Regions from separate parts of the Paenibacillus sp. JDR-2 genome, predicted to be linked through region 2. Evidence: predicted binding sites of a transcription regulator. Region 2 holds the regulator's gene; the other holds the start of a gene.

Region 1 (14,698 bases), 840 kb from region 2:
TTTCAGGTTGTGGAAGATTTCAGCGCCGATACGAAGAGCTTCTTTGAATGTTGGAGCGCCAACCGGCAGAACCATGAACTCTTGTACGTCAATATTGTTGTCCGCATGTTCGCCGCCGTTGATGATGTTCATCATTGGAACCGGCAGAGTTTTTGCGTTGAAGCCGCCGAGGTAAGTGTACAGGGACACGTTCAGCGCGTCAGCTGCAGCGCGTGCAACAGCCATCGAAACAGCCAGAATTGCGTTAGCGCCAAGCTTAGCTTTGTTAGGAGTACCGTCAAGCTCGATCATTTTGCGGTCGATAGCTACTTGATCAAGAGCGTCCAGACCGATGATTTCAGGTGCGATAATTGCGTTAACGTTCTCAACCGCTTTTTCTACACCTTTGCCCAGGTAACGGCCTTTGTCGCCGTCGCGAAGCTCAACAGCTTCATAAGCGCCAGTGGATGCGCCGGATGGAACGATTGCGCGGCCTTTGCCGCCGGATTCCAGGGATACTTCTACTTCTACAGTTGGATTCCCGCGGGAATCCAGCACTTCGCGTGCGTACACGTCAACGATGATAGACATTTGAGTAACACTCCTTAATTTAAGTTATTTATAGGGTTGAAGCATGGAAAACAAGCTGTTTTGATTCTACCTTGAAACTTACTTCCGAATCAATGTTGTACCTGTCATTTGCTCTGGTTTAACCAGTTCCAGCAGGTCAAGAACCGTCGGAGCCAGGTCAGCCAGAATGCCGCCTTCGCGAAGCTCTCCGCCAGCGACTGTAACGATACAAGGAACCGGGTTCGTTGTATGCGCAGTGAACGGACGTCCGTTTTCGTCGAATACCATGTCCGCGTTTCCGTGGTCAGCCGTGATGATTGCTACGCCGCCTTTTGCAAGGACAGCTTCCACCACTTGGCCCAGACATTCGTCAGTTGCTTCCACCGCTTTGATTGTCGGCTCCAGCATGCCGGAGTGACCTACCATGTCAGGGTTAGCAAAGTTAAGAATGATAGCGTCGTGCTTGTCTGCTTCAATTTCTCTAACTGCCGCTGCTGCAACTTCGTATGCGCTCATTTCCGGCTGCAGATCGTAAGTTGCGACCTTCGGCGAACTGATCAGAACACGCGTCTCGCCCGGAAGCTCAACATCGCGGCCGCCGCTGAAGAAGAACGTTACATGCGGGTATTTCTCGGTTTCCGCAATACGCAATTGCTTCTTGTTGTTTTGAACGAGCACTTCACCGAGGGTGTTGTCCAAGTTCTTAGGGGAGTAAGCCACATAACCGCCGATTGTCTCGCTGAACAGTGTCAGGCAGACAAAATGCAGGTTTTTAGGGCATTTCTCGCCACGGTCAAAGCCACGGAAATCTTCGTTGGTGAAAACTTGGCCAAGCTGGATCGCACGGTCAGGACGGAAGTTGAAGAAGACGATGGAGTCTTCCGATTCAACCAGGCCTACCGGCTTATCGTTCTCGCCAACGATAACCGTTGGCATAACGAATTCATCATAAACGGATTTTTCGTAGGATTCAACTACAGCCTTGATTGGATCAGTGTATTTAGGACCATCGCCGTAAACCATAGCGCGGTACGACTTCTCCGTACGCTCCCAACGCTTGTCGCGGTCCATTGCGTAGTAGCGGCCTTGAACGGTAGCGATCTGGCCTACGCCCACTTCTTCAATCTTCGCTTGCAGCTGTTCCAAGTAACCCTTCGCGCTGTCTGGAGCAACGTCGCGGCCATCGAGGAAGGCATGAATGAATACTTCGTTCAGCTCCTCTTTCTTAGCCAGTTCCAGAAGGGCAAACAGGTGAGCAATATGGCTGTGCACGCCGCCGTCGGACAGCAGTCCGTACAGGTGAAGCTTCTTGCCGTTCGCTTTCGCGTGGCGAACCGCCCCAAGAAGCGTCTCGTTATCGAAAAATTCACCGTCGCGGATCGACTTCGAAATGCGAGTCAGATCCTGATAAACGATACGGCCAGCGCCGATGTTCAGGTGACCAACCTCGGAGTTGCCCATTTGGCCATCCGGCAAACCTACTGCTTCACCGGAAGCAGTAAGGGTTGTGTGCGGATATGTCGACCAGTAACGGTCGTAGTTTGGCTTTTTCGCTTGCGCAACGGCATTGCCGGTTACGTCGTCGCGAAGGCCAAAGCCGTCGAGAATAATCAGCGCAACTGGTTTCGGAGCCATCTTACTTGGCCCCCTCAACGAGTGCGATATAGGAAGCCGGTTCAAGCGATGCGCCGCCGACAAGAGCGCCGTCGATATCCGCTTGTCCCATGTATTCTGCAACGTTGTTAGGTTTTACGCTGCCGCCGTATTGGATACGAACCGCTTCAGCCGTTGCTGCATCGTAGAGATCAGCAACTACGCTGCGGATGTAACCGATCACGTCTTGCGCGTCTTCGGAAGTCGAGGATTTGCCAGTGCCGATCGCCCAGATTGGCTCATATGCGATAACAACTTCAGCAGCTTGAGCTGCCGACAGGCCTTCAAAAGCCGCCTCGGTTTGCACTTTGCAAACATCCTTCGTTTGGTTAGCTTCGCGCTCTTCGAGCTTTTCGCCGACGCAAACGATTGGCGTAATGCCGTGTTTGAATGCTGAATGCATTTTTTTGTTAACGATCTCGTCTGTCTCAGCGAAGTAAGCACGACGCTCGGAGTGACCGATAATAACGTACTTCACGCCAAGGTCCTTCAGCATAACGCCGCTGATTTCGCCTGTGAATGCACCGTTGTCTTCGAAGTGCAGGTTTTGCGCGCCAATTGCGATCGACGTGCCTTTTGCTGCTTCAACAAGCGCGGGAAGAGTTGTGTAAGGAGCGCAAATTACGCTCTCTACGCCAGCAACTTCAGCCTTGCCTTTGACTTCGGAGAAGAACGATACGGCTTCGGAAACGGTTTTGAACATTTTCCAGTTACCTGCAATGATAGGTGTTCTGCTCATCGTATATTCCCTCGTTTCTTAATTATATAATTCTTTCTTATTTATCGTTAAGAGCCACAACGCCTGGAAGTGCTTTGCCTTCCATGAATTCCAGGGAAGCGCCGCCGCCAGTCGAGATGTGATCCATTTTGTCTGCCACGCCGAATTTCTCAGCAGCCGCAGCGGAGTCGCCGCCGCCGATTACCGTGTAACCAGCTGTTTCCGCACAAGCGTTAGCAACCGCACGTGTACCGTGGGAGAATGGCTCGATTTCGAATACGCCCATTGGTCCGTTCCAAACAACCAGCTTGGAGTTTTTGATAACGTCAGCGTAAATTTCGCGAGTTTTAGGACCGATGTCGATGCCTTCCCAGTCAGCTGGGATGCCGTCTACGTCAACGATCTTGGTGTTAGCATCTTTGCTGAACTCGTCAGTAACAACGATATCAACAGGGATCAGGAAGTTTTTGCCCAGCGTTTTTGCTTTCTCGATGAACTCAAGAGCCAGATCCAGCTTGGAGTTGTCAACGAGCGATTGGCCGATTTCATGACCTTGCGCTTTGAAGAAGGTGTAAGACAAGCCGCCGCCGATGATAATGTTATCAGCGATCTCGATCATTTTGTTGATAACGTCGATTTTGTCTTTTACTTTCGAACCGCCAACGATCGCCGTGAAAGGACGTTCAGGGTTGTTCAGCGCTTTGCCGAGAACATCAAGCTCGCGCTCCATCAAGAGACCCGATACTGCAGGCAGGTGGTGCGCAATGCCTTCTGTCGAAGCGTGGGCGCGGTGAGCAGCACCAAATGCATCGTTTACGAACAGATCAGCCAGCTCAGCGAATTGCTTAGCCAGTTCCGGATCGTTCTTTTCTTCGCCAGCGTGGAAACGAACGTTCTCAAGCAAGAGTACGTCGCCGTTATTCAGCGCGTTAATTTGTGCTTTCACTTCTTCACCAACGGAGTCGTTAGCTTTAACAACCGGTTTGCCAAGAAGCTCGGACAGACGTACAGCAGAAGCTGTGTGACGCAGTTCTTCAACCACTTCACCGTTTGGACGGCCAAGGTGGCTCGCGAGGATAACTTTAGCGCCTTTTTCGATCAAATAGTTGATCGTAGGAAGCGTTTCGCGGATACGCTTGTCGTCAGTAATTTTGCCATCTTCGAGTGGTACGTTGAAATCGACGCGTACAAATACGCGTTTGCCTGCTACTTCTACGTCACGAACACTTTTCTTATTCAATGGTGTTGCCTCCCTGATTATGAAGTTGAAAGCATATATGATTTAAAGCTTAAACAGCAGTAAAAAAGGCGTTCCTTCTCGCAAGAAGGAACGCCTTCGCCTAATATCCACTTAAGTGGAGCCGCAGACTAAGCGTATCCCGGAGCTTCAAACTCCGGGACGAAAGCGTTCCATGCGATTGTGGAATAGCGCGTGTATCTTACAGACCTTTGCTTGCCACGAATGCAGCGAGGTCAACTACACGGTTCGAGTAGCCCCACTCGTTGTCGTACCAGGAAATAACTTTAACCATGTTGCCTTCTACTACCATAGTCGACAGAGCGTCGATTGTGGAGGAAGCTGGGTCGCTGTTGTAGTCGCTGGATACCAGTGGCAGTTCGTTGTAGTTCAGAATGCCTTTAAGAGCGCCTTCGGAAGCTTCTTTCAGAGCTGCGTTAACTTCTTCAACAGTAACGTTAACTTTCAGTTCAGCAACCAGGTCAGTTACGGAAACGTTAGGCGTAGGAACGCGCATAGCCATACCGTTCAGTTTGCCTTTCAGTTCTGGCAGAACCAGGGATACTGCTTTTGCAGCGCCTGTCGACGAAGGAATGATGTTCTCAGCAGCTGCGCGAGCACGACGCAGGTCTTTGTGAGGAACGTCCAGTACGGCTTGGTCGTTTGTGTACGAGTGAATTGTAGTCATCATACCTTTAACGATACCGAATTTGTCGTTCAATACTTTTGCGAATGGTGCAAGACAGTTCGTTGTGCAAGAAGCGTTGGAGATTACAGTGTGCGATGCAGCATCGTACTTGTCTTCGTTAACGCCCATAACGATTGTGATGTCTTCGTTAGTTGCTGGAGCGGAGATGATAACTTTTTTAGCGCCGCCTTTAAGGTGAAGCTCAGCTTTTTCTTTCGCTGTGAAGATACCAGTGGATTCAACAACGATTTCAGCGCCTACGGAGCCCCATGCAAGGTTCTCAGGGTTACGTTCAGCAAATACTTTGATTTCTTTGCCGTTAACGATAATTGCGCCTTCTTGTGCTTCAACCGTAGCATCCAGAGTGCCGTGAGTTGTGTCATATTTCAGCAGGTGTGCAAGTGTTTTAGTGTCAGTCAGGTCATTTACCGCAACTACCTCAACATTAGGGTTGTTCAGCGATGCGCGGAACACGTTACGACCGATACGACCAAATCCGTTAATACCAATTTTAACCATTTTAAATTCCTCCTAAGCTTTTAAATGACTATGGTATATATTTCAAAACGTTTTGCAGCAGAGCCTGCCGCAAATCGTTAAGATAACGATTGCTGTTGTTCATCGATAATCGCGGACATCTCAAGAGCTGCCGCTTCATCGGTGACAAGTACATCATTGTGCCCAAATTTCATAATGGCTGCTATAGCTTCACCTTTGCTATGGCCGCCTGCAACTCCAATAACAACTTCAGTCTTCACAATATCCTCGAGTCGTAATCCTACGGTCTGCATTTTGTGAACAACTTCGCCGTTACGGTCGAAATAAAAACCAAAAGCTTCAGCCAATGCTCCATCCGCGGCCATCGCTTCCACCAGTTCAGGATTCAGCTTTCTGCGCCGGGCCATCACCATAGCGTCCCCGATCCCGTGAACGACGATTCTGGCGCTTCGGACAACCTCGACAATATCGCGGATATTCGGTTCCTGCATCATGGATGCGTAGGCTTCGTCACCTAAATGATCCGGCACATGGAGCATCCGGTAATTGGCGCCTGTACGCTTCGCCATTGTTGATGCAATGGTATTGGCTTGATAATCGAGACTTTCACCAAGTCCGCCTCTCGCCGGTACAAACCAGTTGTTCTTGAGCGGTGTTGTCGAAGTTAATTGGTTCGCTACCTGAGCGATTGTCGTTCCGCCGGTTACAGCCACGACATCGTTTGGCTCCATCACTTTGCGAAGCACCTGGCAAGCCGCTCTTCCAAGCTCCCGCTTCGATTGCTCCGACTCCTCGGAATCGCCTGCTACAATAATGACCTGCGATAATCCGAAGTGACTCCTGATCTTCTCTTCCAGATCGGACAAGCCGAATAACGTTTTGTAGAAGGGTTCCAATTGCTCAAGCAATTGCTTGCCCGCTTCACTGATCCGCATCCCCGCCGTATGAATCTCCAGCAGACCTTGCGATTTCAGAAAATCCGTTTCCGCCCTCAGTACCCGCTCGGTCATCCCTAAGGAATTGGCGAGCGTCCTCCGGCCTATCAGATCGGACAACATCACTTGGCGCAATATCGAGTAACGCTTCTTCATTACGTCAAGCAAATCTGGGAGAAGCTGCTGCTGCAGCTCAATAATGTGACGCATCCTCTACTTTTCACTCCACCCGTCAATAGGCGTAATGGGCTTTCAGGGGATGGACGTTAAACGTCCCGCATACTCACTTTAAGTCCCACCTCTATTTTAGCTAAAAACATTTCACATGGCAAGTCAGCAATCGCCGATGAAAGCGTTTGTATTCACGATTTGCTCAAATTTATTTTTCTCATCTATCTTGCTTTCTACAATAGAATCGCGTATACTAAGTTTTGCTGTTGCTTTCTTATGCAAATATGCGCCCGTGGTCCAATGGATATGACGTAGGCCTCCGGAGCCTGAGATCTAGGTTCGATTCCTAGCGGGCGCGCCATTTAACTTTACCTTAACGCTATACATAAACATGAACCGTCCTCGATGAGGGTGGTTTTTTTGTTTTTCTGGAAAATTGAGTTTGACTATCTTTGACTTTTGTTTGATCATCCGCTAGAATGGGAATCAGTAATACCATCTTTGCTATTTTGAGGAGGGGACTTGGTTGGATATGAATTTCGTTCCTATGGTTATTGAACAGAGCAATCGCGGAGAACGCGCTTACGACATTTACTCCCGCCTTCTGAAGGATCGCATCATCTTCCTCGGGTCAGGCGTAAACGATGTAGTAGCCAACTCCATTATTGCTCAGATGCTGTTCCTTGCAGCAGAAGATCCTGAGAAAGATATTTCTCTCTACATTAACAGCCCTGGCGGATCCATTACGGCAGGCATGGCTATCTATGATACGATGCAATACATTAAACCCGATGTTTCGACGATTTGCGTCGGCATGGCGGCTTCGATGGGCGCTTTCTTGCTCACGGCCGGTGCCATTGGCAAACGTTATGCGCTTCCGAACAGCGAAGTGATGATCCATCAACCGCTTGGCGGCGCTGAAGGTCAAGCAAGCGATATCGAAATCCGCGCCCGCCGCATTATCAAAATGCGCGATAAGCTGAACGGCATCCTGGCTGAGCGTTCCGGACAACCTCTCGAGCGTATCGAGAAGGATACCGACCGCGATTACTTCATGAGCGCGGAAGAAGCACGTCAATACGGTCTGGTTGATAAAGTTATCGAGCGTATCTAACACATAAATAAAAAAGCGGCTGAACATGGAATACCATGAGCAGCCGCTTTTTTTGTCGTTTTTTTAAATCCAAAGAAAAAAGGACTATCCCATTGTCATTCAAAATGATGACTCGGGACACCCCTCTTTGTCGGTTCTTATTGGTTCTCCAGCTCTTCTTTGCTGACTAGCGCGACTAAAGCGTTTACAGCCTGTTCTGCATCCGAACCCTCTGCGCTGATATGAATCTCTGTGCCCGAGCTGATCGCAAGGCTCATGATACCCATAATGGATTTCGCATTTACTTTCTTGTCGTCTTTCTCAACAAATACTTCGGAGGAAAATTTGTTCGCTTCTTGAACGAATAATGCGGCAGGTCTAGCGTGCAAACCTGTTTTAAGACGAACGACAACCGGTAGCCTTGTCATGGTAACCATACCCCCTATACTATAATAAGTCTGGCAATTTCGCTTCAATGCTCAGCCTGACATGACTAATAACTTTAAAATGCAGCGTTGCATCTTGTATAAGACTTTTTGTTCATATTATATCATTATACCATCTGATGCACTAGGTTAAAAGTTTAGCCGTTGCGGATTTTTTCCGCAAGTTCATCAATTTTCCGCAGCCGGTGGTTAACGCCGGATTTGCTTACGGTCCCCTTCAGCATCTCCCCAACTTCCTTGAGGTTCATATCCGGATGCTGGAGCCTGATTTCGGCAACCTCTCTAAGCTTATCGGGAAGATTGTTTAGTCCGATTTCCTTTTGCAGCAGCTTGATATTATCGATTTGTCTGACGGCCGCGCCAATCGTTTTGTTTAGGTTAGCCGTTTCGCAGTTCACGATCCGGTTAACCGAGTTCCGCATGTCGCGCATAATACGGACATCCTCGAATTTGAACAAAGCCTGATGGGCGCCAATAATGTTCAGCAGCTCGATAATTTTCTCGCCCTCTTTGATGTAGAACACAAAGCCCTTCTTCCGCTCGATACATCTCGCGTTCAGCCCAAACTTATTGGCCAGCTCAACCAGTGCCTCGCAGTGCTCTTCGTACATCGATGAAATTTCAAGATGGTAGGAAGAGCCCTCCGGGTTGTTGACCGAACCGCCGGCAAGGAATGCTCCACGCAGATAGGATCGTTTGCAGCAAGGCTTCTTAATGATTTCCTTATCAATGCCCAAATTAAACACAAAGCCCTCGGATACAATTCTAAGCTCACTTAGTATTTCCTGTACCTTCGTCGGAATTCTGACGATATATACATTATTTTTTTTGAGGCGCATTTTTTTGCGGACAAGCAATTCCGTATGCACTTCAAAATGCTTCTTTAGCAAGGAGTAGATCCGGCGGGCAATTGCTGCGTTTTCGGTTGAGATGTCGAGGACGACTTTGCGGCTGGAGACGCTGACCGAGCCATTCATTCGAATGAGTGCGGATAATTCGGCACGTTCACAGCAGGTATCCGCCTCAACCATCGTCAGCTCTTTCTTCGTTTGGGCCGCAAATGACATCGCTTGTTCACCTCTTTCTTAACATCCAGTTTTCCACTAATTTATAAATATGATGACTAAGCCGCTCTGCGTCATGGCGCAGAAATGTCCGGTACAGCACGAGGCGGTCGGAGATTATTTCATATCCCAACCGGTTTACTTCGTCTATGTCCAGCTCTACCTGAGTAGAGCCCAGTTCCGCATACTTTTCCGCAACCTCCGGCGATATTTCCCCATCGTTGACCAGCACATAATCGAAAATCTTATGCCCGATATGATCTTTCACAGCCTTCAGATGATCGCTGACCGAATATCCATCGGTCTCCCCCGGCTGTGTCATTACATTGCAGACAAACAGCTTAACAGCCGTTGACTCCAGAATGGCCCGCGCTAACTTAGGTACGAGCAGATTCGGAATAATACTCGTATATAAGCTGCCCGGCCCAATCAGAATCGCATCGGCTTGCTCAATGGCTTCAATTGCCTCCGGAAGAGGCTCTACATTGTCGGGCTCTATAAATACCCGCTTAATCTTCTTTCCGGCTTTCGGAATCATGGATTCCCCGACCACAACGGTACCGTCAGTCATTTCGGCTTTCAGCACGATAGCACGGCCCGCGGCAGGAAGCACACGTCCCCGCACGGCCAATACCTTGCTAAGCTCACGGACGCCCGTAACGAAATCGCCGGCAATGTCCGTCATTGCAGCCAGCATCAGATTACCAAGGCTATGCCCGGCTAATCCGGTACCGCTGGAGAAACGATATTGGAGCACTTCCGTCAATAGCGGCTCCGCATCCGCAAGTGCCATAATAACGTTGCGGATGTCGCCCGGAGGCGGAATCTGCAGTTCATTGCGCAGTACTCCCGAGCTTCCCCCGTCATCGGCGACCGTTACGATTGCAGTAATATCAAGAGGCTTCTCCTTAAGCCCCCGCAGCATCACCGACAAGCCGGTTCCGCCGCCTATTACAACAATCTTTGGCCGCCTTATAATTTTATGCCTATTCTGCATCCAATCACCCCGTCAATGCTTATCGCGGTCAGCATCGCGGTGGCTGACGCGTACCCGTTCCGTATCGCTGCTGCCGAGCATGCGACCCAAATATTCCGCAATCGCAACCGAACGGTGTTTGCCGCCCGTACACCCAATGCCGATAACGACCTGGCTCTTGCCTTCTTTATGGTAAAGAGGGAGAAGAAACTGAAGCATATCGAGCAGCTTGGTCAGGAAGGCTTGCGTCTCGGGCCATTTCATCACGTAATCGTACACTTCCGGGTTTTGCCCGGTATTCGGGCGTAAATGATCCACATAATGCGGATTAGGCAAAAAACGCACGTCATAAATCAAATCGGCATCGATCGGAATGCCGTATTTGAACCCAAAGGAGGTCACATTCACCGAAAGACTGTTGTTCTCCAAATTCGTAAACCGGGAAATAATACGTTCTTTGAGCTGTGCCGGCTTGATGTTGCTCGTATCAATAACCTGCGAAGCCGAACCTTTCAAATCCTCCAGCATTCTTCTCTCGTTGCGGATGCCTTCGAGCGGCATGCCTTCCGGAGCAAGCGGATGACGGCGGCGGCTTTCCTTATAGCGCTGGACGAGCACCTCGTCCGTTGCATCCAGGAACAAAATCTCGCAGCTGATTGTGAAATGCTCTTTGATAAAACTTAAAGACTCCGATAAGGCAGTAAAAAATTCACGGCCCCTAAGGTCAATTACAAGGGCTACTTTGCCGATTTTGCCGTTTGACTGCTCAATCAGCTCTGCGAATTTAGGGATAAGCACCGGTGGTAAATTATCAACGCAGAAAAAGCCCAAATCCTCAAGGCTCTGTACGGCAATCGTCTTGCCGGCGCCAGACATCCCTGTAATGATAACAAGCTTTGACATTGCTCCCGTTTCCATAGCTGTCCCCTCTTTCCCCATCGTAACGCTGTTCATACTCATTAGGAACGCAAGATAAGACCCGCTGCGCCTACAACACCCGCGTTATTGCCAAGCGTAGCCGCAACGATCTTCACGCCTTCTTGCGCTTCCTTCTGGGTATACTTCTCGAATACTTCGCGAATTTGGTCGAACAGGAAGTCGCCTGCTTTCGACACGCCGCCGCCGATAATAAAGCATTCCGGATTCAGCACGACAGCCATCAGTGCCATCGATTTGCCAAGGTAGTAAGCTGCGCGGCTAACGATACGCGAAGCGACCTCGTCGCCTGCTTTCGCAGCGTCGATAACATCTTTCGCCATTATATCTTCAACTGTCGACAAGACCGTGCGGTCTCCGCGCTCAACAGCATCCTTCGCCATGCGGATAATACCCGTAGCGGAGGATACCGATTCGAGACAGCCCATTTTGCCGCAGCCGCATTGAATCGCTTCCAGATCAGGAACAATCGCGATGTGGCCCAGCTCGCCGGCCATACCCGCGAAGCCCTCTACGATTTTGCCGCCGATAATAATACCGCCGCCTACGCCAGTTCCCAGTGTATAGCAGACGCAGTTATCGATGCCTTTGCCAGCACCGGCCCACGCTTCGCCAAGCGCGGCAACGTTTGCGTCATTATTAACAAGGACTTTAACTTGAAGCTCCTCCTCGAGATATTCCTTCAAGTGAACATTCTCAATCTTCAAGTTGCCCGAAAATTTCACAATACCGTTCGGGATATCAAGGAAGCCGGCGATCCCTACGCCAACGCCTTCAACTTGCTCCCAATCAAACGGCGATTCGGTCACGATGTTCCGCGCATACTGCGCAATATTATGAAGGATGGTGTCCGTACCTTTACTCGTTTCCGTCGGCCCTTCGTAAGTATGGAGCAATTCTCCCTCCACGTTACAAATCCCAACTTTAATAGCGGTGCCGCCGACATCGACTCCAACGTAAATCTTCTCAGACATTACTAGTCCACCTCATTAATATGTTATCTACTCTTTAACCAACTATAAGCCAATGCCCTATTCCGGTCAAGATAATCGCCGCCCCAGTGTTTCCCTCCAACTATAAGAAGCTGGCAGGAAAAAGCCCTCTCCGGGAGAGGAAAGGGCTGACTGTTATCTCGCTTTTTTAATGTGAGCCGACGTTCTCGAGGAACCGTTCGCAATCTAGAGCCGCCATACAGCCGCTGCCTGCCGCCGTAATCGCTTGGCGGTATTTGTTGTCCTGTACGTCTCCACAGGCGAATACGCCCGGCACGTTCGTCTCCGAGCTGCCTGGCTTCACTTTAATGTAGCCATGCTCGTCGGTGTCGATCTGGCCGTTCAGAAATTTCGTGTTTGGCGTATGTCCGATTGCGATAAAAACGCCGTCCGTTTGGATCGTTTCATCTTCACCGGTTGCATTATTGCGGACTTTGAGGCCGGTAACCCCCATGCCGTTCGCTTCTACCTCAAGCGGCGTACGGTTCAAGCTCCAGCTGATCTTTTCGTTCCCGCGTGCGCGGTCCTGCATAATTTTCGATGCACGGAGCTCATCACGACGGTTTACGAGTTCAACATTAGTCGCAAAGCGGGTAAGGAAGTTCGCTTCCTCCATGGCGGAATCGCCGCCGCCGATAACCACGATCTTCTTATTGCGGAAAAAGAAGCCGTCGCAAGTTGCGCATGTGCTCACGCCGCGGCCGATATTATCCTTCTCGCCAGGGATACCCAGCCATCTAGCCGATGCGCCGGTAGAGATGATAATCGTCTCGCCTACAAATTCGCCTTTACCTTCAACCTGAAGCTTGAACGGACGCTCCGACATATCGACGTTGTTCACCCAACCGGTCATAAACTCGGCTCCAAAACGTTCCGCCTGCTTGCGCATATTCGCCATCAGATCGGGACCCATAATTCCTTCAGGGAAGCCCGGGAAATTCTCTACCTCCGTCGTAGTGGTCAATTGGCCGCCCGGCTCCGGTCCTTCGATAACAAGAGGCTTCATGTTTGCGCGTGCCAAATAGATCGCTGCCGTGAGACCGGCAGGGCCGGTGCCTATAATAATGGATTTGTACATGGTTGTCCTCCTAAAAGTGGCGATGGTTGCTAGTTGTCGCTCGTGATGTCGCTGCGCGAAAATAACGTCCTTCCGATCGCTGTTGTCCCCGAATTTCTTCATTTGAATAACCGCTTTAGCGGTTGAAATTCGGTGGACAAAGGCGAACTAAAAGCTTTCTGAAAGAAAGCTACTTCGGAAGCATAAACTCCGCTTCTCCAGCACGTTATTTCCGCTACGCTTACAGCGTGCGGTCAAATAGACTACATCGCAGGGATTTTTAAGTCGTCCAACCAACGGGTGGTTGGAGAAGGGAACGATTAGGGCAAACTTATATATCCTTATTATATATAAGTTTGCCCGGGAAAAACAAAACGCACTTAGGGAACCATATCCTAAGTGCGTTCTGATAACGGGCGAAATGCCCTATTCGAGATGGTCCAAGGAGAAAACCGAGCTGATCGATTTCATCTTTTCCTTGATTCCGCATACCTCGTCGATTTTTTTGGCGTTCTTGCTTACGGTTGCGATGGAGACGCCGTAACGCTCCGAGATTTCGGGATACGACGTTGTCCGCCGGTGCATCTTGGCCGTCAAATATTCAAGCGCTGCCGCCCAGCCCTCCGGCTTAGTCAGCTTTGGCACCTCCGGATACAGCCTAGATAGGAACTCTACCCACAGCGTCATCAGATCGTACTGCTGCACAAGGTCAAAGCGTTTGTTCACGCGTGACATCGCCGCTTCCACGACCTCCTGCCATTTGTCTTCCCAGACGGGCAGACGGGATGGAACCCGGTTCGGCTCAATAACCGTAGCTTTGCCTTCCAGTACGGCTTGAAGCGGCTCCTGCACGCCGATTGTACGAAGCACAAATACGGCAATCCGCTTCAAATAATCATCTTCATCCGCTTCGAGCAGGAAAGCTCGAAGGACGTCCTTAACTTCATTATCGGCGATCATGCCTAGCGCCTGAATGACCTGCAGCTTCGTATTCTGGTCTCCGTGACGGAGTGCCCAGAAGAACGAGGAACGCACGAGCGGGTCGCGCTTCAAATGCTCGGGAAGTCCATCCGAGGAATTTTCCCACAGCTTGAACTGCTCCTCGAACGGCAAATGATAATGATAGCTTACCGATGCGTTCTGGTCACCGTCTTTGATGAGAGTCAGCTGCTCCATGTAGTAACGCGGAATATCCGATTCCGGATCCAGCTTCGCAGCCTGCTTCCAGAGGCGTTCCGCTTCCACATAACGGCCGATTTGGCATGCGGCTACCGCGGCATAGTGATATAGGCAAGGGTCAAGGTTGAGCTCCACGTCTTTCAGGAGACGGGTGAAGTGGCGGTAAGCCGATTCATGCTCGCCCAGGATGCCCATCGTAGTAGCCAGCTTGAAGACATGCTCCTGATGAAACGGTGCGGTCTTGCGCAGCAAATCAAGCAAAGGAGTAAGACTATCTTTATCTCCCGCATGCTGATAGAAGATCCCCAGATTGCAAAGAGCATGCAAATTCCCCGGCTCGAGCTCCAGAGCTTCCCGGATCGTAGCCATCGCTTTGTCGAACATCCCCATATAATAATAGGCCAGCGCCAAGTTATTGCGGGCTGCCAGAAACTCCGGCTGCTCCTCAATGATTTTCTCCAAGATACGGACCGCTTCCGTAAACTTGCCTTCTTCCAGAAGCTTGC
Region 2 (14,698 bases):
ATCCGGTGAGCCCATATCGCGTGCAGACCCGAATACGTAAAGACAACTTCAAATCGACTTCGAGCTGCCGGATCGTTCTCAAATACTGCCTTAATGTCTGATCTAATATGGCGAAACATGCGTGTTCTCCTCTCCCCTGTGCTGCGGCCCCCCGCAGTGAAACAAAGCTAACAAGGTGAAGCTACTCAATGCCTGAAAAATAAAAAAAGCCTCCGCAGCATTTGAAATGCTGCAGAGGCGGGCGTGTAACGTCGCGGTTCCACTCTGCTTGAACGACCAGATTACGAACCATAGCTCAACAACGAGCTTTGGCCCAGCCTAATCCGGCTGTCCGTCTTAAAGCCTGTAACGTTGGCTGATACGTTGCTGCCTACCCCGCTCCGCCGGCTCCGGTATACGAAGCGGTAGGATTACGGATCGGAACAAAGCTCCCAGGTGCAATTTTCCGTCCCCCGAACTAGACAACTTGCAGCCCGCATCCCTACATGCCAATCCTTAACTAGGCTATAGGCAAATGCTGATTGTCCTCTCTGTAAATCCGGCAAAACGTACTTTTCCTGTTCATGGCTTTTTAAGTCATCGAATTGTAATTAGTAACAGTATAGCGAATCACCTTAAAGGTGACAAGGAATTTATAACACCGCTTGTCAACCTCGTCCGCATTGGGTAATGCTTAACCCAGACGATTCTTAAGACGGTTAACCACCTTATCGCGGCCAAGAAGGGCGATGGACTGGTTCAGGTCGGAGCCATGCGTCTGGCCCGTAAGCGCAGCGCGAATAGGCATAAACAGCTGCTTGCCTTTGAAGCCCGTTTCCTTCTGAACCGCTTTGATCCAGTCTTTAATGCCGTCAACGGTAAAGGCGGAAGCTTCGCTATCTTCGATCTTCGCAAGGAACGCAGTCAGGACAGCCGGTACCTGCTCTTCGGCAAGCACAGCCTTAGCTTCCTCTTCATCCTGGACCGTATCGAGGAAGAACAGCTCCGTAAGCTCTACGATGTCCGACGCTGCGCGTAGCTTCTCTTGATAGAGAGCAGCAAGTGCCGTAACCCATTCACGGTCAGCGGCATCCAGTTGCTCGCCCAAGCGGCCAGCCTTTTGCAGATGCGGCAAACAAAGGTCGACGAGACGCTCGAGGTCGATCTTTTTCATGTATTCGCCGTTCATCCAGCTCAGCTTCTGCGTGTCGAATACGGCAGGGTCTTTTGCTTAGACGTTCAGCCGTAAATACGTTTACCAGCTCGTCATGAGAGAACATCTCCTGCTCGCCTTCAGGCGACCAGCCGAGCAAAGCAATAAAGTTGAACAGCGCTTCCGGCAGATAGCCAAGATCGTCGTATTGCTCGATGAACTGGATGATCGACTCGTCGCGCTTGCTGAGCTTCTTGCGGCTCTCGTTCACGATCAGCGTCATATGAGCGAACTTCGGAGCTTCCCAGCCAAGCGCTTCGTAAATCATCAGCTGGCGCGGAGTATTCGAGATATGATCCTCGCCTCGCAGCACGTGGCTGATCTTCATCAGGTAATCGTCGATGACGACGGCAAAGTTGTAAGTCGGAATGCCATCCTTTTTCACGATAACGAAGTCGCCCATCTCCGCCGTATCGAAGCTGATCGAGCCTTTGACCATGTCGTCCCACGCAAAGGTTTTGCCTTCCGGCACACGGAATCGCACGCTGGCTACGCGGCCTTCCGCTTCAAACGCCTGGCGTTGTTCCTCCGTCAGGTTGCGGTGGCGTCCGGAATAACGAGGCGTCTCGCCGCGGCTCATCTGCTCTTCCCGCTCCTGCTCAAGCTCTTCTTCCGTGCAATAGCAACGGTAAGCAAGGCCGCGGTCAATCAAGTCCTGCCAATATTCCTTATAAATATCAAGGCGCTCGGTCTGACGGTAAGGGCCGTAGCCTCCACCGATGTCAATGCTCTCATCCCAGTCGATGCCAAGCCATTTCAAATATTTCAGCTGGCTCTCTTCCCCGCCTGCCACGTTGCGTTTCACGTCGGTATCTTCAATCCGGATAATAAATTTGCCGCCCTGGCTGCGCGCATACAAATAATTAAATAAGGCCGTTCTGGCATTACCGATATGTAAATGACCCGTCGGGGACGGTGCATAACGGACTCTCACTTCTTGTGTCATCGCTAATAACCCCTCTCGTATAACTAAACCATTACTTGATTATAACATCCTGGATCAAGCAGACAACCGATTGGGAGGCAATTCCTTCGCCTCTGCCGGTAAAACCAAGCTGCTCGGTCGTGGTCGCCTTCACGTTCACCTGCTCGATGTCCGCTTCCAGCGCGCGCGCGATAATTTCCGCCATTTGCGGTATGTAAGGCGCCATCTTCGGACGTTGGGCAATAATCGTCGAATCGCAGTTGCCAAGCTTGTAGCCCCGCTCCTTCGCCAGCGCCCATACGTGTTCAAGCAGCTTCAGGCTGTCGGCGTCCTTGAATTCTTCGGAAGTATCCGGGAAGTGCTTGCCGATATCGCCAAGCCCAAGCGCCCCTAGAATCGCGTCCGTAATCGCATGCAGCAGCACATCCGCGTCGGAATGGCCCAGCAGTCCCTTCTCGTAAGGAATCGTTACGCCCCCGATAATGCAGGGACGGCCCTCCACCAGCTGATGCACGTCAAAGCCTTGTCCTACTCGAATCATTGTTTGTTCTCCTCTCTCCTGCGTTTCTCTAACAAAAATTCTGCCCAGGGCAGATCATCCGGCGTCGTAATTTTGATATTCGTATAGTCGCCTTCCGCAATAACGACAGGCGCGCCTGTACGTTCCACCACCATGGCATCATCCGTACCGAGAAAATGCTCCTCTGCCGCGCGCTCATGCGCTGCGGTCAGCAAATCACGACGAAAAGCTTGCGGCGTTTGTATCGCCCACAAGCTTCGGCGGTCCGGCGTTGAAACGATCAGACCCGTGTCGTCTACCTGTTTGATTGTATCCTTGACCGGTACGGCCAAGACGGCAGCGCCGTTCTGCTCGGCTTTCCCGCAGCAGGCGCGTATCGCCTTTTGCGTTACAAGCGGCCTCACGCCGTCATGCACCATCACCCACTCGGCAGCCGGCGACAACGCCTTGATTCCCGCAAAGACCGAATGCTGGCGCTCGCTTCCCCCGGCTACCACGGCCGTCACTTTGCCAAGCTTATACTCCTCGACAAGCCCGGTGCAGCGCTCCACGTCCTCCGCGCCAACCACAAGCGCTATATCTGCTATCTCGTCCATCGCTTGGAATAATTCCAGCGTATGCACGAGAATCGGCTTACCGTGCAGCGGCAAATATTGCTTGCTTTCTGCGGTTCCCATCCGCGAGCCGCGTCCGGCCGCAACGACAACCGCTCCCCAATGTGCATTCATCGCCCAATCTCCCTCGTACGTATAAACAACTACTCCCTACTATACAAGGTTACAGCGCTTTTTCCAACAGCTTCGGCTTCGCGAATATCATCCGGCCTGCAGATGTTTGCAGAACGCTTGTTACAAGAACTTCCATCGTGGTACCGATATAATCGCGTCCGCCTTCCACAACGATCATTGTGCCGTCGTCCAGATAAGCGACGCCCTGTCCATGCTCTTTGCCGTCCTTAATAACTTGTACGATAATTTCTTCACCGGGCAGGACGACGGGCTTCACTGCATTAGCCAAGTCATTAATGTTCAGTACCGATACACCTTGCAGCTCGCATACCTTGTTCAAGTTGAAGTCATTGGTAACAACCTTGCCTTTAAGGGCTTTCGCCAGCTTGACCAATTTACTGTCCACCTCGCTTATTTCTTCAAAGTCTCCTTCGTAGATAAGCACCCGAACATCTAATTCCTTTTGAATTTTGTTCAAAATATCAAGTCCGCGGCGTCCCCGGTTACGCTTCAGCAGATCCGAAGAGTCCGCAATATGCTGCAGTTCCTCAAGCACGAATTCCGGAATAACGAGAGTTCCTTCGATAAATCCGGTCTTGCAGATATCCGCAATCCGGCCGTCGATAATTACGCTGGTGTCCAGAATTTTATGCTCTTCAAAGCCACCCGCCTCATCAGCCACCGGAGCTGACTTGCGCAGTTCCAGCATCGCCGATGCCGCTGCCGCCAGCTCGTCCTTCTTGCTAAGACCGATTCGAAGACCCAAGTAGCCGAAGAACAGGGACATCACGGCCGGAATCAAAAGCCCCGGTCCGCCAAGCTTTGCTACCGCCGGGTACAAGAGCGCGGACAAGAACAATCCCGCAAGAAGCCCGCCGCTGCCGGCCAGTAAATCCTTCATCGGCATTTCGGCCGTTTGATCAATACCGCGCTGCATAAACTTCATAATTCGTCCTGCAGCCATGCTCGCAACAAGAAGTCCAAAAAGTGCCCCAATCGCGAAATAATACACGCTAGTTCCTTGCCAAATACCAAGCGACGATTGCGTCCAGCCTTCTATGCTATTCGTTCTGCCTTCTACTTCGAGCCCAGCCAATCCGCCAAATAATAGACCGGCCATTTGAATAATTCGTTTCATCATAAATACCACCTCCATTACAATTATGTTCCAATAATGGACGGACTAAACGGCGGTTCGTGAATGATTTTTCATTTTGAAATGATAGCGGGGTATGTTTATAATGGAATTAGCAGTTAAAGCAGATGAAGCTGATGAAAGAGGTGGAATCGATGAGTGCTCCTACACTGGAACAATTCCAGCAGCAAGTATCAGAACTATTGCTTAGGCATCGAAGCCTGCTGGACGTTATGTCCAAGTTTGGTCAGTCCGGTACATCCGTTAACCGCGCGGTGACGAAGACCGTAACGGACTGTGGTTGTATTGAACTCAATGCACGCAAGCAAGAGTATGCAGATGAACCAAATCTCGAGAGTGCCAAATCTACGCTTCAAAGTCATATCTCTGGCCATGTATGCGAATCCTGCCGCGACGTGCTCAAATCCGAGCTCGGACGGAATCTGTTCTACATGACCGCCATGTGCAATCTGCTTGATATTAAATTAGACGAAGTTGTCGCCAAGGAATACGATAAATGTTCTACCCTCGGATTGTTTAACTTAACGTAAGGAATACGAAAAAAGGAGCTGCTCCTTGCCTCGTTTATAACGAGTGCAGGGAACAGCTCCTTCTTTTTTTATGCATTTTTAGGCAGTCGTCTCCGATTGCACATTCTCTTCCTGTACTTCTTTGGCGCGGCGTTTCCGGACGCGTTTCTTCACGCGGCTGTCAACGTTTTTTTTTAGACCGTAAAGCGCATATAACAGCATCGGTACAAAGATAATTTTAGATAACTGGTCAGGGAATTGGATCCCAAGGAAAATAGCCAGCGCGACCACAAACGGAATCGCCCAGATCGCACCCTTGGAAATGCCGATTTTTTTAAAGTTCGGATATTTAATCGTACTAACCATAAGCAAGGAAAGCACCAGCGTGCTCAATAACAAGACTGAGACTGCAATATCATCCTGGAACAGCGCAAGCGTGCACAACACGCCTCCTGCAGCAGGAATAGGAAGGCCAATAAAGTAACCCGGTTTACTGGCTACTACGTTAAATCGGGCCAGCCTCAAAGCACCGCAGATCGGGAACAGTGCGGTAATAATCCAGGCAATGGTCGGGTTAAGCTCTTGAAAGGCAACGACATACATAATAAAAGCCGGCGCCACGCCGAACGAGATCACATCGGATAACGAATCGAGCTCTTTGCCGAACTCGCTTTGCACGTTCAGAGCACGTGCTACACGGCCGTCCACGCCATCAAGCAGCATCGCTATAATAACCATCATCGCGGCTGTCTCCGGCTTTTCATTAAACACGAGAATAATGGCGGCTATTCCTAAGAATAAGTTTCCGACCGTGAGAAGGCTCGGTATCGACTTAGTGATCATCTATTCCACCTCTTCTCTACTATGCCCTAAAACCGTTTACTAATGTATGTTTGGAATACGGTACACATTCCATCCATTGTATGAGATTTAAATTTGTCTGTCAATGAACATCTGCTCCTGGATCCGCTTCAAGCCGTCCTTGATCGCGCGCGCGCGAACCTCTCCAATACCGTCCACTTCGTCAAGCTCATCAATGGTTGCCATCAGGATATGAGGCAGACGACCGAAGCGCTCAATCAGATTGTTCATGATAATTAATGGAAGGCGAGGGATTTTATTGAGCAGCCTGAAACCTCTCGGCGATACCGCTTCCTCCACCATGGCGGCGGTATGCGTGTAGCCGAGAAGACGGATAATCGGAGGCGCATCCAGCAGATCTTCCGCGCTGAGCTTCTTGAGCGCTGCACGGATTTCGCGGATTTTGTCATCCGTATTATCCTTGGCATAATCCTTGAGCAGATACCAGGCATCTTCGTCAACGCCGTTTACAAGCTCCTCCATCTGCATGGCGATGAGCCGGCCTTCCGTACCAAGCTCGGTGACATAACGCTTGATTTCCATTTTGACGCGCAGAACCATTTCGACGCGCTGCACGACATGCGCTACTTCTTGCAGCGTCACCAGCTCCTCGAATTCAAGGGCCGACAGGTTGGTGAGCGACTGGCTAAGTACGACCTTATATTTCTCAAGCGTTTGAATCGCCTGATTGGCCTTCGTTAATATAACGCCCATCTCTTTGAGCGAATAACGCAAATTACCTTGGTACAGCGTAATGATATTCCGGCGCTGCGAGATCGATACGACAAGCTTGCCGGTCTGCTTCGCTACCCGCTCCGCCGTACGGTGCCGGATACCGGTCTCAATCGAAGAAATCGAGTTGTTCGGGATAAGCTGCGTATTCGCATACAAAATCCGCTTCATATCCTCGCTCAGGATAATGGCTCCATCCATCTTGGCGAGCTCATACAAGTAGTTAGGCGAGAAATCGCAGTTGATAGAGAAGCCTCCATCCACGACCTCCATCACTTCGGGACTGTACCCGACAACAAGCAGCGCACCCGTTTTGGCCCGAAGTACATTATCAAGCCCATCACGGAACGGGGTGCCTGGTGCGACTAATTGCAAAAGCTGGTTCATTATTTCTAGCTGACTTTGTTCCTTCATCATTTGCCCCCTATCCAAGTGCCGCGGACAGCGCTTCTGCTACCGTACTCACGCCGATAATCTCGATGCCTTCCGGCGGCTTCCAGCCCTTTAAGCTTTTCTCCGGCATAATGACCCGCTTGAAGCCAAGCTTCTCCGCTTCCTTCACCCGCTGCTCGGCACGGGATACCGCACGAACCTCGCCTGTCAGGCCCACTTCGCCGAAGATAACGTCATAGGGGCGCGTAGGTGCATCGCGAAAGCTTGACGCCAGCGAGACTGCAGCCGCAAGGTCAACTGCCGGCTCATCCAGCTTCACGCCGCCCGCCACATTTAAATAGGCATCCTGCGTCTGCAAAAACATACCGATCCGCTTCTCTAATACCGCAATAATTAATGCCATCCGGTGATGATCGATTCCTGTGGACATCCGCCGCGGCGACGGGAAATTCGTTGCTGCGACAAGCGCCTGAAGCTCAACCAGCACGGGTCGGGTTCCTTCCATACTGGCTACAACCGTAGAGCCGGATACGCCAAGCGGGCGCTCCGACAGGAACAGCTCTGACGGATTGGCCACTTCTCGAAGGCCTTCTTCACCCATTTCGAATATGCCGATCTCATTAGTGGAGCCAAACCGGTTCTTAACGGCCCGGAGCAGCCGGTAAGTATGATGCCGCTCGCCTTCGAAGTACAGCACGCAGTCGACCATATGCTCCAGCAGACGGGGACCGGCAATTGCGCCTTCTTTCGTCACATGCCCGACAAGCACGGTAGCGATTCCTTTGATTTTTGCTACCCGCATGAAGTGAGCGGTACATTCCCTTACCTGGGCGACGCTGCCCGGAGCAGACTGAACGTTTGGATCATACACCGTCTGAATGGAGTCGATGACGAGAAAATCCGGCTGGACCGATTCAATCGCATCGTTAATTTGCTCCATGTTTGTCTCGCAAAGGACAAAAAGGGATTCCGTCAGAGCACCAAGCCGGTCAGCGCGGAGACGCGTCTGCCGGACGGATTCCTCCCCGGAAATATAGAGCACCTTCAGCCCCTTTGAGGCCAACGCATGCGAGGTTTGCAACAGCAGCGTGGATTTTCCGATTCCGGGATCTCCGCCTACCAGAATTAGCGAGCCTGGCACAACGCCTCCGCCCAGCACCCGGTTAAGCTCCTGCAACCGTGTTTCAATACGCGGTTCCTGCCCACTTTCTATATGTATGATGGATTGCGGCTTTTCTTTCGTCTGAGCCACGCGAAGACCGACACCTTGTGTTTTGACAACGGTCTCTTTTTCCTCCACCATCGTATTCCAAGACTGGCAGCCCGGACATTTCCCCAGCCATTTCGGCGATTCCGTCCCGCATTCAGTACATACAAACTTTAGCTTTATCTTTGCCATACTAGGCTCCTTTTAACAAGCGTTACCATTTAAAAGTTTACCATTTTATCCGTAGGGTATAAACCCCTTCTTACGAACTAATGTACGGACCAACAGATTCCAGTCAGTAAAAAAGCCTTCCTTATTCCAACATCGGAATAAAGAAAGCTTTTGTTAAATGATGCAAAAGTATAAGCTGCAAAAATTATGAGATTGCCGCAGCTTCTCTGGATACGAGAATCCGGTGCGTGGTAAGCTGAGAGCCCAGCATAATACGCTCGCCTTCTCCATCCTTTCCTTTACCGCCGTCCGCCTGTTTATTTCCCCTGTGGGCATGCGCCTGACGGAAGGAATCGCTGTTCACCCAGCCCTCGAAGGAAGCTTTGGTCTCCCAGGTCGTGCTTACCTTCAGCTCATCGTAGTCAGCCAGCCCTTCGGTCAGCATAACCTCCATGCGAATAAAACCGGCGGACTGCTCAATGCCTTTGGTCTTCTGGAACCGCTCCGCTACCTCTTCCCCATGGCCTTTTTTTACCTTTATCGTATTCGTCACAACGATCATAATAAGCCCCTCCATCTTCCCACAGCTTCTATGTTTAAAACCCTTAATTGCTAAATAATCCTTATTCCAAGCATATACGATAATGATTCTCATTGTCAAATGGAGTGGGTAAAACAAAAGCTGCCCGGCGAGGGATTCCCTCACCCAGGCAGCCTGGTTGTTTTCTTGCTTATTTTGCTGCCGGCTCTTCCGGGACAGCTTCGGATTTGTTAACGGTCAACCCGCCGTCTTTCTCGTCAATCGTGAAGGAATCGCCTTTGCGGATCTTGCCAAGGAGGAGATCCTCTGACAGCCGGTCTTCGATATGCTTCTGAATCGCACGGCGCAGCGGACGCGCACCGTATTGCGGGTCGAAGCCTTCCTTCGCGAGGAACGCCTTCGCGGAATCGGTGAGGATGAAGTCCACCTCTTGTTCGCGCAGCCGTTTGCGAAGCTCGTCGGACATAAGCGTAACGATTTGAGCGATATGCTCTTGCTCCAGCGAGTGGAACACGATTGTTTCGTCGATCCGGTTCAGGAACTCCGGACGGAAGCTTTTCTTCAGCTCTGTCATCACTTTATCCTTCATTTGGTTGAACTCGCGGCCCGAATCCTGTACGGCTGTAAAGCCCAGCGAGGAATTACGTTTGATTTGATCCGCGCCAACGTTCGAAGTCATAATGATCAGCGTGTTGCGGAAGTCGACCACTCTGCCTTTGGAATCGGTCAGACGACCATCTTCCAGTACTTGCAGCAGGATGTTGAACACTTCCGGATGCGCCTTCTCGATTTCGTCGAGGAGGACAACGGAATATGGCTTGCGGCGTACTTTCTCGGTCAGCTGACCGCCTTCTTCGTAGCCCACATATCCCGGAGGCGCTCCGACGAGACGGGACGTGGAGTGTTTCTCCATATACTCCGACATATCAATGCGGATAACCGCGTTCTCGTCGCCGAACATCGCTTCCGCGAGTGCGCGGGCTAGCTCGGTTTTACCTACCCCGGTAGGACCAAGGAAGATGAACGAACCGATTGGACGTTTCGGATCTTTTAAGCCTGCGCGCGCTCTGCGGATGGCTCTCGATACCGCCTTAACCGCATCTTCTTGGCCGATTACGCGGTCATGCAGGATATCTTCCATCTTGAGCAGACGCTCAGTTTCTTCTTCCGCCAGCTTGCTGACCGGAATACCCGTCCAGCTTGCTACAACCTGAGCGATATCTTCAGGCGTTACCTCGGAATCGGTGCGGCCTTGTTTTTCTTTCCATTGGTTCTTCGTTACGTCGAGCTCTTCACGGATTTTTTGCTCCGTATCGCGAAGGGCTGCCGCTTTCTCGAACTCCTGGCTTTGAACCGCTGCGTCTTTCTCCTTGCGGATATCCTCCAGACGATTCTCCAGCTGTTTGAGATTAGGCGGTACCGTATACGAGTTAAGTCTCACTTTCGAGCTCGCCTCGTCGATCAGGTCGATCGCTTTGTCCGGCAGGAACCGGTCCGTAATATAACGATCGGACAGCTTCACGGCTTGCACGATTGCATCATCCGTAATTTTTACGCGGTGGTGAGCCTCATAACGGTCACGCAGGCCGTGCAGAATTTGGATGGCTTCTTCCGGCGATGGCTGGTCGACCGTAATCGGTTGGAACCGGCGCTCAAGCGCGGCATCCTTCTCGATGTATTTGCGGTATTCATCCAGCGTTGTTGCGCCGATGCACTGCAGCTCGCCGCGGGCAAGCGCAGGCTTTAGAATATTGGATGCATCAATCGCGCCTTCAGCGCCGCCTGCACCGATCAGCGTATGAAGCTCATCGATGAACAGAATGATGTTGCCGGCTTGGCGAATCTCATCCATGATCTTTTTCAAGCGGTCTTCGAATTCGCCGCGGTACTTCGTGCCGGCTACAACGGAGCCCATATCCAAAGTCATAACGCGTTTGTCGCGAAGTGTCTCTGGGATTTCGTTTGCGATAATCTTTTGAGCAAGACCTTCTGCAATCGCGGTTTTACCTACGCCCGGCTCACCGATTAGAACAGGATTGTTCTTGGTACGGCGGCTGAGCACCTGGATTACGCGCTCGATTTCCTTGCTGCGGCCGATAACCGGATCCAAATTACCCTCGCGGGCATAAGCGGTCAGGTCACGGGCTAAGCCGTCCAGCGTTGGCGTACTCACATTGGATGGAGAGCCATGGCTGCTGGATACCGCTTCGCTGCTGCCCAGCAGCTGCAATACTTGCTGGCGCGCTTTGTTAAGGCTAATGCCAAGGTTGTTCAGAACCCGGGCTGCTACGCCTTCTCCTTCGCGAATCAGACCAAGCAGGATATGTTCTGTGCCTACGTACGTATGGCCAAGCTTTCTTGCTTCGTCCATCGACAGCTCGATAACCTTTTTCGCGCGTGGCGTATAAGCAATATTAGTTGGCTGCTCTTGACCGCGGCCGATCAAAGCCTCCACTTCATCCTGAATTTTCTCAAGTCCAAGACCAAGGCCGATTAAAGCCTTCGCTGCAATGCCTTCCCCTTCGCGAATCAGGCCGAGCAAAATATGCTCCGTACCAATATTATTGTGACCAAGACGAACCGCTTCCTCCTGCGCCAAGGCGAGAACCTTTTGCGCTCGCTCCGTAAAACGTCCAAACATCATGTTTCATGCACCCCCATGCTCGGTTTGACCCCGCAATTGATTGCGGATTAATTCGGCCCTGCGGTAATCCCGCTGATCAGCGCTCATCTTCTCGTTGAACGTCTGCTGCAGGAACCCGGGCTGCGTCATTACAATTAATTCATTTAAAGATTGGCTCGTGACGTGATCCAGAAGCCCCAGATCGACGCCTAGCCTTACATCGGACAGCCGTTGCGCGGATTCCTTGGAATCCATCACCGCCGCGTAAGACAAAATGCCGTAAGAGCGCCTTACCCGGTCCTCGATCCGAAGCCGAGACTCGGACATCAGCCGTTGGCGGGCTGCTCTCTCATGCTCGATAATCTGCTTGGCTACTCCGTGCAAATTATCGATGATTTCGCCTTCAGTCTGTCCCAGCGTAATCTGATTCGATATCTGGAACAGATTCCCCAGCGCTTCGCTGCCTTCGCCATACATTCCCCGGACAGCGAGGCCGACCTGCGTGACAGCCGATAAAATACGGTTAATCTGCTGAGTCAGCACAAGTGCCGGCAGATGCATCATAACCGATGCGCGTATTCCCGTCCCTACATTCGTCGGACAGGTGGTCAAATAACCTCTCTGCTCGTCGAACGCGTAATTGGTTTCTTCCTCGAAAATATCATCGATCTGGTTCGCCAGTGTCCAAGCCTCTTTGACTTGAAAACCGGGATACAGGCATTGAATACGAAGATGATCCTCTTCGTTGATCATTATGCTGACCGATTCATTCTCGCTTAGAATGACCGCCCCGCCGCGTGACTCGTTAGCCAGGTTAGGGCTAATCAGATGCTTCTCCACCAATACCCGTCTTTCCAGCTCGCTAAGCTCCGATAAAATAATCGTTTCGAAATGTCCTACCGGATCCAGCTTGCCGGATTGCCCTATTGCAGTGAGCTGATTCATGACCTCAAGCGACTGCTGATTGGTAGCAAGCATCGGGAATGGATACTGCCGCATATTTCGCGCAATGCGTACTCGGCTGCTAATGACGATATCCGAGTCAGGTCCAACTCCCTTCATCCAATCGCTTAACGCTTGCTCAGAGAAACGATGACTCGCCAAGAGTAAACCTCCTTCGTGCGCCTTACAGTTCTACTATTTTACGCTCCAGCTCACGGATTCGATCACGAATCTGAGCCGCGCTTTCAAATTCTTCTCGTTCGATACGGCTTTGCAAATCCCGCCGCAGTTGTTCAATCTCTCGCTTGTACTGAATTTGGCCGCCGGAACGCTTCGGTATTTTACCGACATGGACCGTATTGCCATGTACACGTTTCAGCAGAGGATCTAACTTCTCGGTAAATTGACGGTAGCAGTTGCTGCAGCCGAACCTGCCGATCTTGCTGAATTGCGCGTACGTTAACCCGCAGTGGTCGCAGCGGATCATCTGCTGTTGCTTGGCGCTGTTTGCGCCGTTAGTGCTGCTCGGATCAAAATCGAGAAGGCCCGACAGCAGACTGTGAATAGAGAACCCGTTTGGAGCGCCGGGGATACCTTCACCCCGTTCCCTTGCACAGGATTCACAGATGTGAAATTCGGTCTTTTCACCGTTCACGATTTTCGTAAAATGAAGCGTTGCCGGCTTCTTGCCGCATTCTTGGCAAATCAAGCCGAATCCCCTCCTTCCGGTGTAACCTTCTCAGGCGCTTATTTGGCTAATAAAGATATCAGCATGGAGCGCAGTAACCTGGCTCTGATCTCATCGCGAAGCGGCAGCTTGACGGCAATGGTGTCGCGGTCAACCGCGGCCCGAAGCAGGTTCGCTTCCCGTTTCGTAATTAGTCTTGCCTCCTCCAGCTGATAAATCAGCCCCTCCGCCACGCTTTGCTCGACGCAATCGCCAATCGTTTGATGGATATGGAATTGAATCGTCTTAAGCGCCGGCAAGTCTACCCGCTGAATGCGGATATAACCGCCGCCGCCGCGCTTGCTTTCAACCATGTATCCCTTCTCCAAAGTGAACCGGGTACTGATTACATAATTGATCTGCGACGGAACGCAGGAAAACTTGTCTGCCAGTTCATTGCGTTGAATCTCAACGGCGCCTTCCGGGCTTTCCTGCAACATCTGCTTCAAGTACTGCTCGATGAGATCGGAAATGTTACGCAAATTTACCAACCTCCTGGCGACATGAGCTGTGGATGCATTTGTGGAAATGCTGCCCCAACTGACTTTGACTTTCTTTGACTTTAACTTTATTATACGCAAAAATCAGGAAAGGTCAATACATGGAATTTCAATTTTCTGATAATTTAACAATCATACTATCGCCATTATCTAGCATGGTGCGGATGGATGCGATTTATACACAGTCCGTCCCATTAACACACAGCTGCAGCTGTCCTACGAGCCGTTCATCCACTGACTACTCACATTTGTGCATAAACGCTATGCAAAATGCTCGAGCAAGCAAAAGGCTCTATATTGTTATTAAACCGTTGTGGGGAGTTTATAAACAGGATAAGGAGAAAAGGGAAACATCTCTGGCAGGCGGGTGTTGTCTATCCACGGAGTTATTCAGTTATCCAGACCGCAAACGCGCATAAAATAAGGGGATTTGACGATTTATGCACAACTTCATCTACAAAATACAGATAAGTTGTAATTGAGTGACTATTCACATGTGGATATCAAAACAAAAAAGCAGCTTAATCCCAATGTGGATCAGCTGTTCAGGTTGTGGATGAATCGTTGATAACTATGCGGAAACAAAAAACCTGTCGCGTAATGCGACAGGCTCTTCATTGCTTGGCGACGTCCTACTCTCCCAGGACCCTGCGGTCCAAGTACCATCGGCGCTGGAGGGCTTAACGGTCGTGTTCGGTATGGGAACGCGTGGTTCCCCTCCGCCATCGCCACCAAACGTAAGGCGTTGCTTTCGAAGTACGTTTCTTGCAGAAACGTTTCGGGATTTGCGCCTTGAAAACTGGATGCGAAAGTTTGAATTCCTTAAGTGTTCCGATTGTTACACCGGGGTCCCCGAAAAGTAATCGGAATAAGCTGCAACGCTTAACTTCACTTTTTGGGGGTTGTTTTAGGATAAGCCCTCGACCGATTAGTATTCGTCAGCTCCACACATTGCTGTGCTTCCACCCCGA

What was found. Region 2 encodes CtsR, which represses protease genes until heat stress. Its sites were predicted from a motif close to ATGGTCAATAAAGGTCAAACA; they were not measured.
Region 1: a site for CtsR is predicted at 6,889-6,909, ahead of clpP (ATP-dependent Clp endopeptidase proteolytic subunit ClpP). Genes of this name have one in related genera too.

The regions. Positions count from the first base shown of each region.
Region 1 is NC_012914.1:182,752-197,449, reverse strand. It holds gene eno (phosphopyruvate hydratase) at 1-570, opposite strand, end outside; gene gpmI (2,3-bisphosphoglycerate-independent phosphoglycerate mutase) at 649-2,184, opposite strand; gene tpiA (triose-phosphate isomerase) at 2,186-2,941, opposite strand; gene PJDR2_RS00990 (phosphoglycerate kinase) at 2,979-4,160, opposite strand; gene gap (type I glyceraldehyde-3-phosphate dehydrogenase) at 4,360-5,364, opposite strand; gene PJDR2_RS00980 (sugar-binding transcriptional regulator) at 5,442-6,488, opposite strand; tRNA gene PJDR2_RS00975 (tRNA-Arg) at 6,736-6,810, shown strand; gene clpP (ATP-dependent Clp endopeptidase proteolytic subunit ClpP) at 6,982-7,563, shown strand; gene PJDR2_RS00965 (HPr family phosphocarrier protein) at 7,701-7,970, opposite strand; gene whiA (DNA-binding protein WhiA) at 8,126-9,055, opposite strand; gene PJDR2_RS00955 (gluconeogenesis factor YvcK family protein) at 9,063-10,049, opposite strand; gene rapZ (RNase adapter RapZ) at 10,062-10,946, opposite strand; gene PJDR2_RS00945 (ROK family glucokinase) at 10,988-11,938, opposite strand; gene trxB (thioredoxin-disulfide reductase) at 12,105-13,034, opposite strand; gene PJDR2_RS00935 (tetratricopeptide repeat protein) at 13,440-14,698, opposite strand, start outside.
Region 2 is NC_012914.1:6,526,871-6,541,568, forward strand. It holds gene cysE (serine O-acetyltransferase) at 1-119, opposite strand, end outside; partial or broken gene gltX (glutamate--tRNA ligase) at 674-2,138, opposite strand; gene ispF (2-C-methyl-D-erythritol 2,4-cyclodiphosphate synthase) at 2,170-2,658, opposite strand; gene ispD (2-C-methyl-D-erythritol 4-phosphate cytidylyltransferase) at 2,655-3,365, opposite strand; gene PJDR2_RS28710 (PIN/TRAM domain-containing protein) at 3,415-4,506, opposite strand; gene PJDR2_RS28715 (hypothetical protein) at 4,656-5,051, shown strand; gene pssA (CDP-diacylglycerol--serine O-phosphatidyltransferase) at 5,130-5,873, opposite strand; gene disA (DNA integrity scanning diadenylate cyclase DisA) at 5,961-7,037, opposite strand; gene radA (DNA repair protein RadA) at 7,048-8,415, opposite strand; gene PJDR2_RS28735 (antibiotic biosynthesis monooxygenase) at 8,600-8,956, opposite strand; gene clpC (ATP-dependent protease ATP-binding subunit ClpC) at 9,126-11,579, opposite strand; gene PJDR2_RS28745 (protein arginine kinase) at 11,583-12,620, opposite strand; gene PJDR2_RS28750 (UvrB/UvrC motif-containing protein) at 12,685-13,209, opposite strand; gene PJDR2_RS28755 (CtsR family transcriptional regulator) at 13,248-13,709, opposite strand; rRNA gene rrf (5S ribosomal RNA) at 14,347-14,463, opposite strand; rRNA gene PJDR2_RS28765 (23S ribosomal RNA) at 14,636-14,698, opposite strand, start outside.